One region of the Bacillus sp. JK106 genome, then DNA from elsewhere that is predicted to be linked to it. Evidence: riboswitches for the same ligand, from Rfam matches in the RefSeq annotation. Region 1 holds a riboswitch; each other region holds the start of a gene.
The links. Region 1 has a riboswitch for S-adenosylmethionine ahead of metE (5-methyltetrahydropteroyltriglutamate--homocysteine S-methyltransferase). Riboswitches for the same ligand answer to the same signal wherever they lie in the genome.
Positions count from the first base shown of each region.

Region 1 (4,212 bases):
CTTGACCGTAATATCTGAGAAATTAATGCCGAGCTGTACGGCGGTTTGAGCGATTTCCGGCCTGATTCCGGATAAAGTGGACGTGACGCCGATCAATTTCAGCGCCTCAATTAATTTAAAAATCTGATGCGCCACCATCGTATCGACAACCACTACACCCGACAGGTCAATTAACAGATGTTCAATCAGCCGTTTTGCACATGTGCTCAGCGTATTCTCAAGAATGAATTTGGCGCGCTCCGTGTCAATATCGCCGACAAGCGGCAGCAGCGCCGTCCGTTTGCTCAGCGTGATAACCGGCGAGCTTAACTCCAAAATCATTTCTCTTTGCGCATTCAGCTGCATTTTTGAGTTATGCTCAGCATGATCGACAAACGTGTAAATCGTAAAATCAAATACTTGTGCAATTAAATTCTCCCATTTCTTCCTTTCTCCCTGAGCAAACGAAGATTCATGTTTATCGGCAAACGCATCATAATAACTGATGTATAGTCTCCGGTTTCTCATGAATTCACGGACCACATACTGGACGGGAGTATCCAGATGCTTCTGGTCTTTCGCAAGCTCAATCACCCACCGCTCGAACTCTTCTAAAAATTCTTTTTCCGGCATGATATACATTTTATTAATATGCCGGTAAAATTCTTTATCCTGCTCCGTCAGTTCTTCTGTGATGACGGGATTTGTCAAAGAATAAATCGAATTAGGATCCGAATCTTCCATCGTTTCGATCCACTCTTTCGCAATTTGATCCACTTGTTCTGAAAAATAGCTGTATAATGCTTCACTTATCTTCATATCTCTTCTCCTTTCCCATTTCCAATTATAGCGTCAGCGGGTCATGAATGAAAATGAAAGCTGTTAAACTATCCATTTATTTGAAATTTTTTAGTACGATAGATTACGCCTTTTTTATGAAAATGCTTCAAATGACTCTTTCCGGCCGGCATGCTCTGCCATAAAATAGTAGCAACACCCTTGTATCCACTCGCAAGCATAAAAAAGGAGGGCTTTTTTATGAATGGTGAAATGCATTTGATTCCTTATGTCACGGATGAACAGATCATGGATGTGAACGAGCTTCCTGAGGGGATTAAAGTGATTAAGGCGCCAGAGTTGTGGGCAAAAGGGTTTAAAGGCAAGGATATTAAAATCGCGGTGCTTGACACAGGCTGCGACATCAATCATCCTGATTTGAAAGACCGGATTGTCGGCGGGAAAAACTTCACCGATGATGACGGAGGCAAAGAAGACGTGATTTCCGATTACAACGGACACGGGACACACGTTTCCGGAACGATTGCCGCCAATGATTCAAACGGCGGAATTTCGGGTGTCGCGCCGGAAGCAAGCCTTTTAATCGTTAAAGTTCTCGGCGGTCAAAACGGCAGCGGCAAATACGAATGGATCATTAACGGCATCAACTACGCCGTTGAACAAAAGGCGGACATTATTTCCATGTCACTCGGCGGGCCGAACGATGTGCCTGAATTGAAAGAAGCCGTCACAAATGCGGTAAACAGCGGTGTTCTGGTCGTTTGCGCGGCAGGAAACGAAGGCGACGGAGACGAGCGTACAGAGGAACTGTCGTATCCGGCCGCTTACAACGAAGTGATCGCAGTCGGATCAGTCTCAATCGCCCGTAAATCGTCTGAATTTTCAAACGCTAATAAAGAGATTGACCTGGTGGCTCCGGGAGAAAATATTCTCTCCACCCTTCCCAACCATAAATACGGGAAGCTGACGGGCACTTCAATGGCCGCCCCGCATGTGAGCGGAGCGCTTGCCTTAATAAAAGGGCTTGAACAGGACGCGTTTCAGCGGACGCTTTCTGAGGCTGAAGTCTACGCCCAGCTCGTGCGGCGGACCCTTCCTTTGGACATCGCCAAAACATTGGCCGGGAACGGATTTCTGTATTTAGACGCGCCTGAAGTGCTGATGGAAAGAGCCGAACAGGCACAGCTGCTGTCTTTCTGATATTTTTCTCGTATAATGATTGATCAGTTTGTCACATCACCAATTTTTAAATTGTGAGATTTTCTATTGACAGTGATCTGAATAAGCTGATAAGATAACCAACAAATGATGTAACTTTTCAAAAAAATTGAAATACTTTCTCTTATCGAGAGTTGGGCGAGGGATTGGCCTTTTGACCCCAACAGCAACCGACCGTAATTCCATTGTGAAATGGGGCGCGTGATTTTTGCGCCGAGACAATTGTCTCATAAGGCACGGTGCTAATTCCATCAGACGTGATCTGAGAGATAAGAGAGGCTTGCATTTTGAAGTTAAAGCCTCTTTCTCTCATGAGAAAGAGGCTTTTTTGTTACATCTCACTTAAAGGAGGAGACTTAATGACAACAATCAAAACTTCGAACCTCGGTTTTCCGAGAATCGGCTTGAACAGAGAATGGAAAAAAGCACTTGAGGCTTATTGGAAAGGAAACACTGATAAAGAAACGTTTCTTAAAGAGCTTGACGGCTTATTCTTATCAGCTGTCAAAACCCAGCTTGACCAACATATCGATATCGTGCCGGTCTCTGATTTCACCCATTATGACCATGTGCTTGATACCGCCGTCAGCTTTAACTGGATTCCGGAGAGATTCCGCAGCATCACGGATCCCGTTGATACATACTTTGCGATTGCCCGCGGTGTAAAAGACGCCGTTTCCAGTGAAATGACGAAATGGTTCAATACCAACTACCATTACATCGTTCCTGAATATGACGAAAGTATTGAATTCCGTCTGACGAGAAATAAACAGCTTGATGACTACCGCCGGATTAAAGAAGAATTCGGAGCGGAAACGAAACCTGTCATCGTCGGTCCGTATACATTCGTCACGCTTGCGAAAGGATACGAAGAATCAGAAGCGAAAGCGATTCAAAAACGCCTTGTTCCTCTTTATGTGCAGCTTCTGAAAGAACTTGAAGCAGAAGGCGTCAAATGGGTTCAGATTGATGAGCCTGCCCTTGTGACAGCTTCTTCTGAAGACGTCCGCGCCGCCAAAGACCTCTATGAAGCGATCACAAAAGAGCTCTCAGGGCTGAATGTCCTCCTGCAGACATACTTTGATTCGGTTGATGCATATGAAGAACTCGTTTCTTATCCTGTACAGGGAATCGGACTTGATTTCGTGCATGATAAAGGCAGAAACCTTGAGCAATTGAAAAAGCACGGCTTCCCGAAAGATAAAGTGCTGGCAGCCGGTGTGGTCGACGGCCGGAACATTTGGAAAATTGATGTTGAAGAACGCCTTGATGCGGCTTTGGATATCCTCAGCCACGCTGATGTTGAGGAGTTATGGATTCAGCCTTCAAGCAGCCTTCTGCACGTGCCGGTGGCGAAACACCCTGACGAGCATCTTGAAAAGGATTTGCTGAACGGCCTGTCATACGCTAAAGAAAAACTGGCGGAACTCGGCGTCTTAAAAGAAGGGCTTCTGTCCGGCAAAGCGGCCGTCAGTGAGCAGATCGAAGAATCAAAAGCGGCACTTAAGGCTTTAAAAGCATTCGCAACAGGAGCGAACTCAGCTCAAAAAGAAGAGCTGAATCAGCTGACGGAAAAAGACTTCTCCCGTCCGGCAAGCTTTGAAGAACGATTGGCGCTGCAGAATGAATCACTCGGTCTTCCTCTTCTGCCGACGACGACAATCGGAAGCTTCCCTCAATCTGCCGAGGTGCGGAGCGCACGGCAAAAATGGCGGAAAAAAGATTGGACGGATGAACAGTACCAAGCCTTTATTAATGCGGAAACGAAGCGCTGGGTTGACATTCAGGAAGAAATCGGCTTAGACGTGCTCGTTCACGGAGAATTTGAGCGGACGGATATGGTCGAATACTTCGGTGAAAAACTGGCCGGGTTCGCCTTTACGAAATATGCGTGGGTCCAGTCTTACGGTTCACGCTGCGTACGTCCGCCTGTCATTTTCGGAGATGTCGAATTTATCGAACCGATGACGGTAAAAGATACGGTCTACGCCCAATCGCTGACTGAAAAACACATGAAAGGCATGCTGACGGGACCTGTCACCATCTTAAACTGGTCATTCCCGCGTGTGGATATTTCAAGAAAAGAAATCGCCTTCCAGATCGGGCTTGCGCTCAGAAAAGAAGTAAAAGCGCTTGAAGATGCCGGTATTCAGATTATCCAAGTGGATGAACCCGCGCTCCGCGAAGGACTGCCGTTAAAAACGCAGGATTGGGATG
Region 1 is NZ_JBSJQC010000002.1:408,018-412,229, reverse strand. Features, by position in the region: gene ACWJJS_RS07715 (STAS domain-containing protein) at 1-798, opposite strand, end outside; gene ACWJJS_RS07710 (S8 family peptidase) at 1,018-1,977, shown strand; SAM riboswitch class I at 2,117-2,271, shown strand; gene metE (5-methyltetrahydropteroyltriglutamate--homocysteine S-methyltransferase) at 2,355-4,212, shown strand, end outside.

Region 2 (4,212 bases), on a different contig from region 1:
CTGAATGACAAACTCAATGTCGTCCTGTCGCCTGAGCAATTCCCGGAGCTTTCCCGCTATAAAGGCCAGACGCTGATTACAACAGACGGCACGACGCTGCTCGGAGCCGACAACAAAGCGGGCATTGCCGAAATCATGACGGCAATGGCGTACTTGATCAAACATCCGGACATCAAACACGGAACGATCCGGGTCGCGTTCACGCCCGATGAAGAAATCGGCAGAGGCCCTCACAAATTCGATGTCGGCCGCTTCAACGCCGCATTCGCCTACACGATAGACGGAGGCCCCCTCGGCGAACTGCAATATGAAAGCTTTAACGCAGCCGCCGCAAAGCTTACTTGTTACGGAAAAAGCGTCCACCCGGGAACGGCGAAAAACAAAATGGTCAACGCTTCAAAAATCGCGATGGAATTTCATCACGCGCTGCCGAAAGAAGAAGCGCCGGAATATACGGAAGGGTATGAAGGCTTCTATCATTTACTTTCCATGGACGGAGACGTTTCTGAAGCCGCCCTGTCGTACATCATCAGAGACTTTGACAGAGACCGCTTTGCAGAACGAAAAGAATATATGCAGAAAACCGCCGATGCGCTAGCGGCCAAATACGGCAAGGAAAGCATCAAGCTTGAACTGCGTGATCAATATTACAACATGAGAGAAAAAATCGAACCGGTCAAAGAGATAGTCGATGTCGCGTATCAAGCCATGAAAAACCTCGACATCGAACCGATTATCGAACCGATCCGGGGCGGAACCGACGGCTCACAGCTCTCTTACATGGGACTGCCGACACCGAACGTTTTCACGGGCGGCCAAAACTTCCACGGAAAATATGAATACATTTCCGTCGATCATATGGAAAAGGCGGTAAACGTCATTGTTGAAATCGCCAGGCTCTTTGAAGAGCGCGCTTAAAACCAAAGCCCCCTGCTTTGGTTTTTTTCTTTCACATGAAACCTTTCCTTCTTTCTTTCCGTATATAAGGTATGAAATGGAAAGAAGGAGTGAAGACTATGGCAAGAGGGACTGTAGCGAAAGAATTGAAAAAAACCTTAAAAGACCCGCGTGTACTGGAGACAAAATCAAACCCTTTTAAAAAACTGCGGAAAATGTTCAAACGATTTTTTTAAGATAACATCTCGTTTTCTTTAAAAAAATAAAGAAAGCGCTGTCAACTCGCAGTCATCTGTTAGAAGCAGTTATTTTGCATATCATAAGGTTTTTTAGGGTACTGAATAACACAAGGCAAACGAAAACACTGAAGTAGTTAATTAGACACTTACAAAAAATAGTGAAAAAGTTATATAAACGATGATCATCCATCAGCCGATACAATCTATAGAACCACAACAAGAGCAAAATTTCTTCAACCCATAGTCATTTTTACGGAAAATGACGTTATTTTTTAAAAAAGTGACAATTGTTTGAATACTTTTCGTTTGTTTTTTCGTACAATAATAATACCAAAACTTTTTTTGGGAGGTATGTAAAATGATGCTACTTATTTTCGCTGCTTTGACAGGGTATCTTGTTTTCTCTTTCAGTAAGGACAACCGCCGGAAAACGCCAAAGACAAGCCCGCTGGTGACAGCTGCCGACACGAATAACATCATTGATTTAAATGCGATCCGTCAAAAACGCCGGATGCCGCTATCATAAAAACGACAGCTGCCGCAAAATCGGCAGCCTTTTTTTATGCACCCGGCCGATATGAAACCTTCCGCCTCCTTTTTTCGTACAACATAAAAAAGGAGTTTTTTTATGTACCATTTTTACATCAAAGAGCGAATGTTTACGTTTAAGAATCGTTTTCAAGTGTTTCTTGAAAGCGGAAAAGAAGTCTACAATGTTGAAGGAAAGCTGTTTTCATTCGGTGATGAACTGAAGCTGACTGATTTGGACGGCCGCACGCTCGCCAGCGTCAATCAGAAACTGATGTCGCTCGTTCCCCGTTACGAGATTTCCGTCAGCGGCAAACCCGTCTGCCAAGTCATCAAGAAAGTCACGTTTTTCAAACCGAAATTTGAAATTTCCGGGGTCGGCTGGGACCTTACCGGCGATGTGTGGGGGCGGAATTTTCAAGTGACAGACGGAAAATCAAACCGGATGACCGTCACCAAATCATGGATGAGCTGGGGCGATTCCTATCATTTGCAGATTGAAAAGGAAGAGGATATTGCTCTTTGTCTTGCGATCGCCATCGTGATAGATATGATTCTATTTGAGGGTGACAAATAAAAATATTTATCGAAATATATTGACAATATGAGAAAACATACTAAGATTAGAGTATTACAGTTTATTCTGAAAAATAGCATATTTCCTTATCAAGAGAGGTGGAGGGACTGGCCCTATGATACCCGGCAACCGCTGTTCAGCAGAATGGTGCTAAATCCTGAAGATAAGGTTGAGATTTGCGGACGCAAGCTCTTCCCTATCCGAGGGAAGAGTTTTTTTATATTTCATCAGGAAAGAAGGAATCGTTCATGTCACAGCAAAACACAGAACAACCATTGCATACTCTTCTAAGAAAAAACCCGCCGTTTCGCGCAGATCAGGTCGGAAGCCTGCTGCGGCCGGCGGCTGTGAAGCAAGCCCGCCTGCAAAGAGCGGCAGGTGAGATTTCAGCAGAACAGCTGCGCGAAATCGAAAACAGAGAAATCATCCGCAGCGTGGAAAAGCAGAAAGAAACCGGCCTCAATGTCGTGACTGACGGCGAATTCCGCCGTGCCTGGTGGCATTTTGATTTTCTCGAAAATTTAGACGGGGTTGAGGCATTTACGCCTGAAAGCGGCATTCAGTTTCACAACGTACAGACGAAAGCGCGCGGCATTAAAGTAACGGGAGATATTGATTTTTCTCAGCATCCGATGCTCGAAGATTATAAATTCCTGCACAGCATTGCCGGCGATGCTGTTCCAAAAATGACGATTCCAAGCCCGAATATGCTGTTTTTCCGCGGAAAATTGGAAAAAGCGGCGTATCAGAATGATTACAAACAATTTCAGCACGATGTGTCAAAAGCGTATAAAAAAGCGATTCAAGCTTTCTATGACGCCGGGTGCCGCTACCTTCAGCTTGATGACACCGCATGGGCCGTTTTCTTATCGGAAGCGGGGCTTCGTCAGATTGAAGATTTCGGCACAACGCCGGATGAGCTGCGCAAGCTGTTTGCCGCTTCCATTAATGACGCGATCAAGGACCGCCCTGACGATCTGAAGGTTACGATGCATATCTGCCGCGGCAACTTCCAATCCACATGGACGGCTGAAGGCGGCTATGATGCAGCGGCTGAAACGATTTTTGACGGGCTTGACCTTGACGGATTGTTCCTGGAATATGATGATTCCCGCTCCGGCGGCTTTGAACCGCTCCGCTATGTCAAACGCTCTGATCTTCAGCTTGTGCTTGGATTGATTACATCAAAACATGGCGAACTTGAAGACAAGGACGCGATTAAACGCCGGATTGAAGAAGCTTCACAATATGTCAACCTGGATCAGCTTTGCCTCAGCCCGCAATGCGGATTCGCCTCCACTGAGGAAGGAAACCTGATCACAGAAGAACAGCAATGGGCGAAACTTCGTCATGTCGTCAACATTGCCGGTGAAGTCTGGAAATAAAAAAAAGACACGCGATCAGCGTGTCTTTTCTGTTTACAGAGGACCGGTTCCGATTAAAATATCGATATCTATCGTAATATCCGCCGCTTTCCGGCTGATAAACCGCCGGATGCTTTCATCAGTACATTTCCATGTTAAGGGCGTCATTTTCACAAGCCGCTCAAGGTCAGGCTGCAATAAGGTCTTCGTGTAACACAGCCGTTTGCGCTCAAAGGTTTGAAAGCCCGCTTGGAATCGTCCGGCCGCAGAATCGGCGGTGTCATTCCGCCGAGGACTGTCTCCGAAGAAGAATTCCCTTACTTCCTTCAAATAATCACGCCGCGGCACCGCTTTAATGACTGTGCCGCCCTTTCGTAAAAGCCTGCTGCATTCCTTGTAATTCCAAGGTGATAAAACAGACATCACGATATCAAAACAGCTGTCGGCAAACGGCGCATCCGCCACATCAGCGACGGCAAAAACAAAATGATCCCCGAAGGCCTTTGCGGCATGCAGCACACCTTCTTTCGAGAGATCAATGCCGATTCCCGTCACGGAAAAAGCGGGCTGAAGCCATTTGCATACGGCGGCTAAATGAGTGCCTTCT
Region 2 is NZ_JBSJQC010000001.1:207,705-211,916, reverse strand. Features, by position in the region: gene pepT (peptidase T) at 1-918, shown strand, start outside; gene ACWJJS_RS01080 (hypothetical protein) at 1,495-1,662, shown strand; gene ACWJJS_RS01075 (LURP-one-related/scramblase family protein) at 1,765-2,241, shown strand; SAM riboswitch class I at 2,325-2,411, shown strand; gene ACWJJS_RS01070 (5-methyltetrahydropteroyltriglutamate--homocysteine S-methyltransferase) at 2,490-3,626, shown strand; gene ACWJJS_RS01065 (methyltransferase domain-containing protein) at 3,660-4,212, opposite strand, start outside.
Region 2: another riboswitch for S-adenosylmethionine. It lies ahead of ACWJJS_RS01070 (5-methyltetrahydropteroyltriglutamate--homocysteine S-methyltransferase); the one in region 1 lies ahead of metE (5-methyltetrahydropteroyltriglutamate--homocysteine S-methyltransferase).

Region 3 (4,212 bases), on a different contig from region 1:
AACATCGTCCGCTTTGCGCCGAAGGCTTCGAGGCAGACCCCTGAAAACCACGACGCCACAGCAAGAGAAATACCGTAAACCGTAAACAAGGATGCTGATTGCTGTACCGTCAAGCCGTTTTCAACTAAAAACGGGCTGAGCCAGCCTTGTTCAAGGCCGTCCCCCATCATAAACAGCACGACCCCTAAAAATCCCCAGGCGAGCTGTTTTGGAATTCCTATTTTATTAAGCATTTTTGTTCCTCCTCAGCAATCTTTCATGTTGTCATCTCATCCCCAAGTCAGGCTTTCACCGCCGGCTGAAAATGAGTAAATAATTTTTGCGTATGTTTCCATTCTTCATATAGGAAGAGATCCGTCTGATCCGCTTCCGGCTCAATTATCTTTGTGCGGGTCGAAAGCTCTGCTTTCACACCGAGAGCTTCGTTGCAAATCATCACCGCTCCCATTGCGGATGCCTGGCTGAACCCCTCTCTCTTATAGATTTTCTTTTGAAGAAGGTTAGCAAGAAACTGCGTCAAAGCATCACTTTGGAAACCGCCGCCGCACACCTTCACATAATCTTGTGAAAAGGAAGCCGCCTCTGTTAACGCCTCATAGTTCCATTTGATTGAAAAAGCGATTTCCAGCAGTGCGGCTTTAACAAAATGGGCTCTGCTTAAGTTTTGGGACAGGGGAGCGTCAAATATAAATCCGCCTTTTGCCAGTGCGTTTTTCTCAGGCGATAAATAGGAGCCTAACGCAGAAATACAGGCATGATCATGTTTCGGCAGACTTGCGATTTCCCGTTCCATGACGCTGTAGGATTCATTCGGATAAAAAATGGATTTTAATTTTTGATAATTGAGTCCTGTTACACCCGGATTCGTTTCAAGAAGCCATTGACCTTCTTCTGTATGGCAATTCAGCCATGCATTCTCTAAACTTTCGGTTCCGGTCTCCGCTGTTATCTTTGTAATCGGCGTCGTTGTGCCGGATACGATGACGATATCTCCCGGCTTTGCATCTGCACTTTTGATGGCAAGCTGTGTGTCTCCCCCGCCTGCAATCACAGGCACTCTTTCAGAAAGACCGAGCACCGCCGCTTTCTTAAACGTTAACATTCCGACAACCGCCCCAGATCGGACGAGTGAAGGAAGAATGGCAGAAGGCACACCGAAGATGTTGCATAATTTCTCTGACCACGCCTTTTTCCTTACGTCAAACAGCAGTGTTTCAGCAGCCTGTGACGGTTCATAGCTTAAAATTCCGCTCAGCTCAAATGTCACCCAGTCACTGACGCTTGTGATGCACTTCACTTCTTTCCATAAAGACGGCTGTCTGGCTTTTAATCCGACAAGTTTCATGGCGGAAAATAAAGCGCTCGGAAGACGTCCGGTTTGCTGATGCACTTCTTCTTCTGCTTCAATCCCGCCTTCCCATTCACGCCCTCTGTTATCAATGTTGGGCAGACCGAGAAATGCCTTTTTATCTTTATTGATCAGAACGATTCCCTGCCTCTGGCTTGTTGAGGTGATTCCGATCAATGTAATATGAGGGCTCTTGGCAATAGCCTTTCTTGCCATAGCGCTGATTTGCATCCATAACCCTTCCGGTGAGAAATATCGTCCGTCCGGATAAAGCGGATCCGTCACATATTCAATGTCTTCCCTTTCAAGCGCGGTCACTTCGCCGCCGGCAGTCACGACCGCAACTCGCGCATTCCCCGTCCCGATGTCAAATACAAGGTAGCCTTTTTGTTCAGCCATTACAGCCTCCTCCTTCCGTTTCAAGTTCTCTTTTGTTATAAAGTTCACGTATTGAGCAGGTTTGATCTTGTTTCCATTTGAAAAGCGCTTCATTTAAAATCTTCACATGATGATCTTCCACTTCAAATGTTGCGCCCGCTAAATGGGGAGTCGCGAACACATTCGGCAAAGAGATCAAATCATAATCAGAAGATTCAGGCGGTTCATGATAAAACACGTCAAGGATCGCTCCCTTAATCCGCCGTTCTTTCAGCACCCGCAGCAGCTCTTCCCTGTCTGTAACCGCCGCTCTTGACGTATTGACAAAAACAGCTTCCTGTTTCATCAATTGAAAGTGCCGGGCGCCGATAAGGCCGATGGTTTCTTCTGTGCGCGGCAAGTGAACGGAAACAATATCACTTTCAGAAAATACCCGTTCAATCGTCGTTTTTTCATACTCCCGGTTTTCATGACGGACAAATGGATCATAGTAAAGCACCTTGCAATCAAAAGCGGCCAATAGCCGGGCGATTCTCTGTCCGACAGCACCGAAACCGATAAGGCCGACTGTTTTCCCCGTCAGCTCATTTCCTCTGAATTTGACGTAAGCCTGCAAATAATCACCATTCCACTTCCCGTCCTTCAGCCACTGATGGGAAGAATACGTATGACGCAAAAATGAAATCACATTTCCGATAAACATTTCAGCAACGGCCTGGGCATTGCGGGCCGGTGTAAAGAAAACGGGGATTTTTCTTTTAGTCGCCGCCGCAATATCCACATTAGACGGCATCCCTCTGCAGACACCGATAAAAGCGGAATCCGGCAATATGTCAATAACACGCTCAGACACCTCATCAAGTTCGGTAATAAGCCCCGACGCGTTTGTCTCTTGAATCATTCGGATTAATTCATCTTCCCGATAGGCCCGGCCGTGCTTCTTCCACGGCCGGTGCACAGTCCGGCCGAACAGCTCAGTCAGCTCCTTCAGCCCCTCGTCGTGATATGGCGCGGTAATTAAAACCGTCATGGTGCAAAACATCCTTTTCACATAAATTTTTTCATAAAAAAAATCTCTTTCCTCAAAGAAGGAAAGAGATTCATATACCGTCTTTATACGCTTGAAGCGCACAAATATGTATAGACCATTCTTTCCTATCTTTCAAGCATACGCTTGCTGGAATTGGCACATTAAATGTTGCCGAGGTTTCATAGGGCCAGTCCCTCCACCTCTCTGGATAGAAAATAAAATGATGAAATTGTCAGGCTGTTTAAAAGAATAAACTCATCATAGAAAAGTCTTTCCGTGATGTCAACACTTTTTTCTGAATTGACGTTCGATTTTGAAATGTTATAATGCTTACATTATAAACAAAGAGGAGAAATGGGCTATGAATTCTGCTGCAACACAGCCGAACGGGGTCTTTAAGTCGGTGTGCTCCCTAGACTGTCCCGATCAATGCGGCTTGCTTGTGACAAAAAAAGACGGAAAAATCATTAACATTCAGGGAGACCCCGATCACCCGGTCACATCAGGGAATATTTGCAACAAAGTCAGACACATGGCTGAGCGTATTTATGATGAGAAGCGCGTAACCGTTCCATTAAAACGGATCGGTAAAAAAGGTGAAGCCGCGTTTGCGCCTATTTCCTGGGAGGAAGCAATCAATACGATCAGTTCGCGCTGGAAAGAGCTTATTGCCGAAGAAGGAGCGGAAAGCATTCTTCCGTACAGCTTTTACGGCAATATGGGAAAACTGGCGGCAGAGGGAATGGACCGCCGTTTTTTCCATCGTCTCGGAGCGAGTCATCTCGAACGGACGATTTGCAGCAAAGCCGGATCTGAAGGTTATAACTATACAATGGGAGAAGGAGCGGGTACTGATCCGGAGGAGACCATACATGCAAAGCTCTTTATTTTTTGGGGGATCAATGCCGTCAGCACGAATATGCACCAAATCATGATTGCTCAAAAAGCCCGGAAAAAAGGGGCTAAAATTGTCGTTATCGATGTACATAAGAACCAAACCGGCCGGCTTGCCGATTGGTTTATTCCCATTCGCCCCGGCACAGATGCCGCACTCGCCCTCGGTATCATGCATGTCTTATTCGACGAAAACCTTCACGATGAAGCATTTCTCACAGAATACACCGAAGGCAGTGAAGAATTAAAAGCGCATGTTAAACACTATGATCCGGAAACGGTTTCTTCTATTACAGGCATTAAAGCCGACGATATCAGACGCCTTGCGAGAATGTACGGGGAAACCTCCCCTTCCCTTATCAGGATTGGAAACGGCATTCAGCACCATGACAATGGCGGAATGATCGTCCGCACCGTCGCCTGCCTTCCGGCTGTTACAGGACAGTGGCTCAACACCGGAGGAGGCGCAATCAAGCACAACAGCGCGGTATTAAACTATAACAGACAAGCGCTCCAGCGGCCTGATCTGCTTTACGGCCGGAAGCCGCGATCATTTAATATG
Region 3 is NZ_JBSJQC010000003.1:44,594-48,805, forward strand. Features, by position in the region: gene ACWJJS_RS10520 (RbtT/DalT/CsbX family MFS transporter) at 1-233, opposite strand, end outside; gene ACWJJS_RS10525 (FGGY-family carbohydrate kinase) at 281-1,747, opposite strand; gene ACWJJS_RS10530 (2-hydroxyacid dehydrogenase) at 1,740-2,756, opposite strand; SAM riboswitch class I at 2,879-2,971, opposite strand; gene ACWJJS_RS10535 (molybdopterin oxidoreductase family protein) at 3,118-4,212, shown strand, end outside.
Region 3: another riboswitch for S-adenosylmethionine. It lies ahead of ACWJJS_RS10530 (2-hydroxyacid dehydrogenase); the one in region 1 lies ahead of metE (5-methyltetrahydropteroyltriglutamate--homocysteine S-methyltransferase).

Region 4 (4,212 bases), 280 kb from region 1:
ATCGGTTTTATATACGTGAACGGCTTCTTTTTGTTTATCCGGCGTATAAATATCTTCGATGTCGACGACACCGTATGTTTCTCCGCCGTAAGTCAGTTTCACCGTGTCGCCGACGGCAAGCTCAGCCGCTTTTTCTGAATCGACCGGAAGCGTGATCGGCAGGGACCAGACAACCCCTGATGCCAGACGCATATTTTCAACGACTGACACGTAATCTTTTTCTGTGAAAAATCCTTCAATCGGGCTGTACCCCCCGATTCCGATCAGCTCTAAATCAGCGAACGAAATCAAATCAAGCTCAATTTCTTTGTGGACGGGTGTAAGATCATACTGCTCATTCACCCGATTAATTAATGTTCCTCCGTGCGGTGCTAAACTCATAATACATGATTCCTCCCAGTTAACAGATAAATAAACTCAGATTAATAGTTAAATGCCCCCGCCTTGTTCATGGACAGAGCGTTTCTCTTTTCGGATGGCTTTCATCAGACTGGCGGCTCCGCCAGCTGCCAAAAGCACGCTGGCCATCATAAAGATGGAATAGTAATCTCCTTTTAACAGCAGGGAGACAAGCAGATACGAAATCGACAGTGACAAAAACGGCGAAACGACCCAAACTTTGAGCATCGTTTTCACGACTTCTTTATGAAAAACGTTCGGCCCGTTTTTGGCCATTCCGATACCGATAATTGATGATGATGTGACTTGCGCCAATGGGACCGGCAGACCGAAGACGGAACTGATAATGACAAGCCCCGCGCCGGTTCCTGAAAGCAGTATGCCTTCTCCGGCTGAAAATCTCGTAATCTTTTTCCCGTTGGTTTCAAGCACTTTACGTCCTAAAAGCAGAGCGCCGAGAGCGACAAAGATGCCTCCGTACAGCGTTCCTTTTGACACGCTGAGTACGCCCGCAGCCACCAAAGGGCCCACCGCATTTGCGACATTGTTCATTCCGGCTGAAAAAGCTTCCCAAAACCCCGCAAAAAGCAGCACAATCCCTAAAATCTTCTGTTTCCGTTTCGAAATGACTCGAATATTCAGAGAACTGAATACCTTCGATACGAGAAAGGTGAAACAGAACGCGACGAACGGTACGAGCACCCAAAAAATCACGATGACCAAAAGATGCTGTAAAAACAATACTTTGTACGCGACGCCGACACCGACAATCGCCCCGACAGTGACCTCACTCGTCGACAGCGGAATGCCGAGCACATTCGCCGTGAATAACGATAGCGCCGCCGCTCCGATTATAATGCAGACAATGGTGAGCGTAATGGTTTGTTCGGGAATGATTCCGCCGCTGATCGTCTTAACGACTTCACCGCCGCCGATAACCGCCCCTGACAGGACTCCGGCCGCGCAGATGATCAGCGCATATGTTTTCTTTTTAACGGCGCCGGACCCGTAAGCGACTCCCATTGATGCCGCGGCTCCGCTGGCTCCGATATTCATGGCAAAAAACAGGCAGAATAAAATAGCGGCTAATTCCATCGGGCAGCTCCTTTATTCATGCAGTCCGCATTCGGTTTTCGCCATGCCGTTCCATCTGCCGCTCCGCAAATCTTCCGCGGTAAACGCAGGTGAAGTGCACGGTTCACAGCCGATGCTCGGATACCCCTGATCATGGAGGATATTGTAATCCAGCTCATGCTTGGAAGTATATCTCCAGATGTCTTTCCATGTCCAATGGATCAGCGGGCATACTTTAATCGATTGAAACTTGTCGTCTTTATTCAGGAAATTCGTATTCGCCCGGCTCGGCCCTTGATCCCGGCGAAGGCCGGACAGCCATGCCGGATGCCCTGCGAGTGCTTCTCTTAACGGCAGAATTTTTCTGATGTAGCAGCACTGGTTCGGTTCTCTTTCCCACAGTTTATCTCCGTGAGCCTCGGCCTGTTCCTCGAGAGTAAGGCTGGGCTTTTTCAGGATAATGTTCAGCCCCGGGTAACGTTCTTTCACTTTTTCGATCGTTTCATATGTTTCTTTAAAGTGAAGACCCGTATCGAGAAACACGATTTCCGCGTCTTTCTTTACTTTAGAAATTAAATCGATCAGGACGATGCCCTCAATCCCGAAGCTGCACGCGTAAACAAGCTGGTCTCCGTAGTGGCCGTATGCCCATTTTAAAACGGACAGCGCGCCTTTATAGGAATCGTCTTCCGGAAATGTAATCGCCGGTTCCTCCCATGTGTCATACGTTAGCATTTTTTCTTTCCTCCTCCCGGAGACAATCAAACAGCTGTTGTTCTCTGCCGGTTGTCTTATCCCTCAATCTTTTTTTCATATAAAAAACTTTCAATCCAGCGGAATGAAAGACAGTGACCCGGTATAGCCCTTATCTTCAAAATGCTGTGCATTTTTCTGGATGCGGCACCTTGCAATACACGCAGGTTGCCGGGCGTCATCGGTCCAGTCCCTCAGCCGCTCTTGATAAGCTTTTTAGATTTGTACTAAATTTTAGCACAATTCTAACAGAAGTCAACCCGAGTTTTTTGATAGGAATAATAAAACAGGCCCTGAGGCCTGTTTTTATTGTCATTATTTTTTAAACCAATCTTTTGACTCGGGATTCAGTTTCCATGATTTCAGTTTTTCAATGTCAGCTGAATGAATCGTTCCGTTTTCAAGCGCGACTTCAATCAGCGTGTCATAATCGGTTAACGAGTAATAAGGAAGACCCGCTTTTTTAAAGGCTTCTTTTGCTTTCGGCAGTCCGTATGTAAAAATGGAAATGACGCCTAGGACTTCCGCGCCCTCTCTTTGAAGGGCCGCCGCAGCTTCAAGCACGCTGCCTCCGGTAGAAATCAAGTCTTCAATCACGACTGTTTTTTGTCCTTTCTTAATGGCGCCTTCTATTTGATTTCCTTTGCCGTGCGCTTTCGGTTTGCTTCTGACGTAGCACATCGGCACGCCTGTACGGTCTGCGAGAAGCGCAGCATGCGGAATGCCCGCCGTTGCAGTGCCCGCGATCATCTCCGCCTCGGGGAAATGCTCCTTCAGCAGTTTGCCGAGCCCGTCCGCCACATCATTTCTCACTTTTGGATACGACAATGTCAGACGGTTGTCACAATAGATCGGTGATAAAATGCCGCTCGCCCACGTAAACGGCTCATTCGGACGTAAAAAGACAGCTTCAATGTGTAATAGATGTTTTGCGATAGCCTGTTTCATCGGCGAACGCCCTCCCATTCCAGTTTAATTGCTTCATATGCTTTAACGGGGTTTTCCGCTTTTGTAATTGAGCGGCCCACGACGATGGCTGACGAACCGTTTTCTTTCGCAAATGACGGAGTCGCCGTCCGGACTTGATCGTCAGCTGCGTCACTGGCCGTGCGGATGCCCGGCGTGACTGTCAGAAATGAAGGCCGGACCGCTTCATAAATGGCTTTTGTTTCATGGACCGAACATACCACTCCGTCCAGCCCGCACTCTTCCGCCATTTTGCCGTAGTGCACAACCGTTTCTAACAGCGGCTTTTGCAGCAGAAGCTCTTCCTTCGCCACCTGCTCTGAAGTGCTGGTCAGCTGAGTCACCGCGATTAAAGACGGGCGTTTTCTGCCTGCCGGCGTGCCTTCTTCAAGCCCCTCAAGGGCCGCGCGCATCATGCGTGCGCCCCCTGCCGCATGCACATTGACGAGATCAACGCCGAGGCGGGCCAGCCGCTTCATCGCTTTATTGACCGTAGTCGGGATATCATGAAGCTTTAAATCTAAAAATATATCACAGTTCCGTTCTTTTAATTGGTGAATGATGGCGGGGCCTTCCTGATAAAAAAGTTCCATCCCCGTTTTGACAAAAAGCCTTTCCTTTTCAAACAAGTCTAAAAACGTTAAAGTCTCTTCCCCTGATGCAAAATCAAGCGCGATGATGGGCAGGTTGTTTTTCATGTTTCCAGCTCCTTCCGATGCATTCACTTACAGATTGAAAGCCGTGTTGGCGCAGCACACGGGGGAGCTGTTCTATGATTTCCGGGCAGACGAACGGATTGACGAAGTTTGCTGTACCGACGGCAACCGCACTCGCTCCCGCAAGAAGAAATTCTAATGCATCCTCTGCGGTCTGAACGCCGCCCATCCCGATAATCGGAATTTGAACGGCCTGGCTGACTTCGTATACCATCCGGATGGCGACCGGTTTGATCGCCGGGCCTGACAGTCCGCCCGTTTTATTTGCTAAAATCGGCCGTCCGGTCTTGAGGTCGAGCCTCAT
Region 4 is NZ_JBSJQC010000002.1:683,281-687,492, reverse strand. Features, by position in the region: gene sat (sulfate adenylyltransferase) at 1-381, opposite strand, end outside; gene ACWJJS_RS08890 (inorganic phosphate transporter) at 430-1,494, opposite strand; gene ACWJJS_RS08885 (phosphoadenylyl-sulfate reductase) at 1,507-2,208, opposite strand; SAM riboswitch class I at 2,336-2,440, opposite strand; gene pyrE (orotate phosphoribosyltransferase) at 2,542-3,174, opposite strand; gene pyrF (orotidine-5'-phosphate decarboxylase) at 3,171-3,890, opposite strand; gene ACWJJS_RS08870 (dihydroorotate dehydrogenase) at 3,859-4,212, opposite strand, start outside.
Region 4: another riboswitch for S-adenosylmethionine. It lies ahead of ACWJJS_RS08885 (phosphoadenylyl-sulfate reductase); the one in region 1 lies ahead of metE (5-methyltetrahydropteroyltriglutamate--homocysteine S-methyltransferase).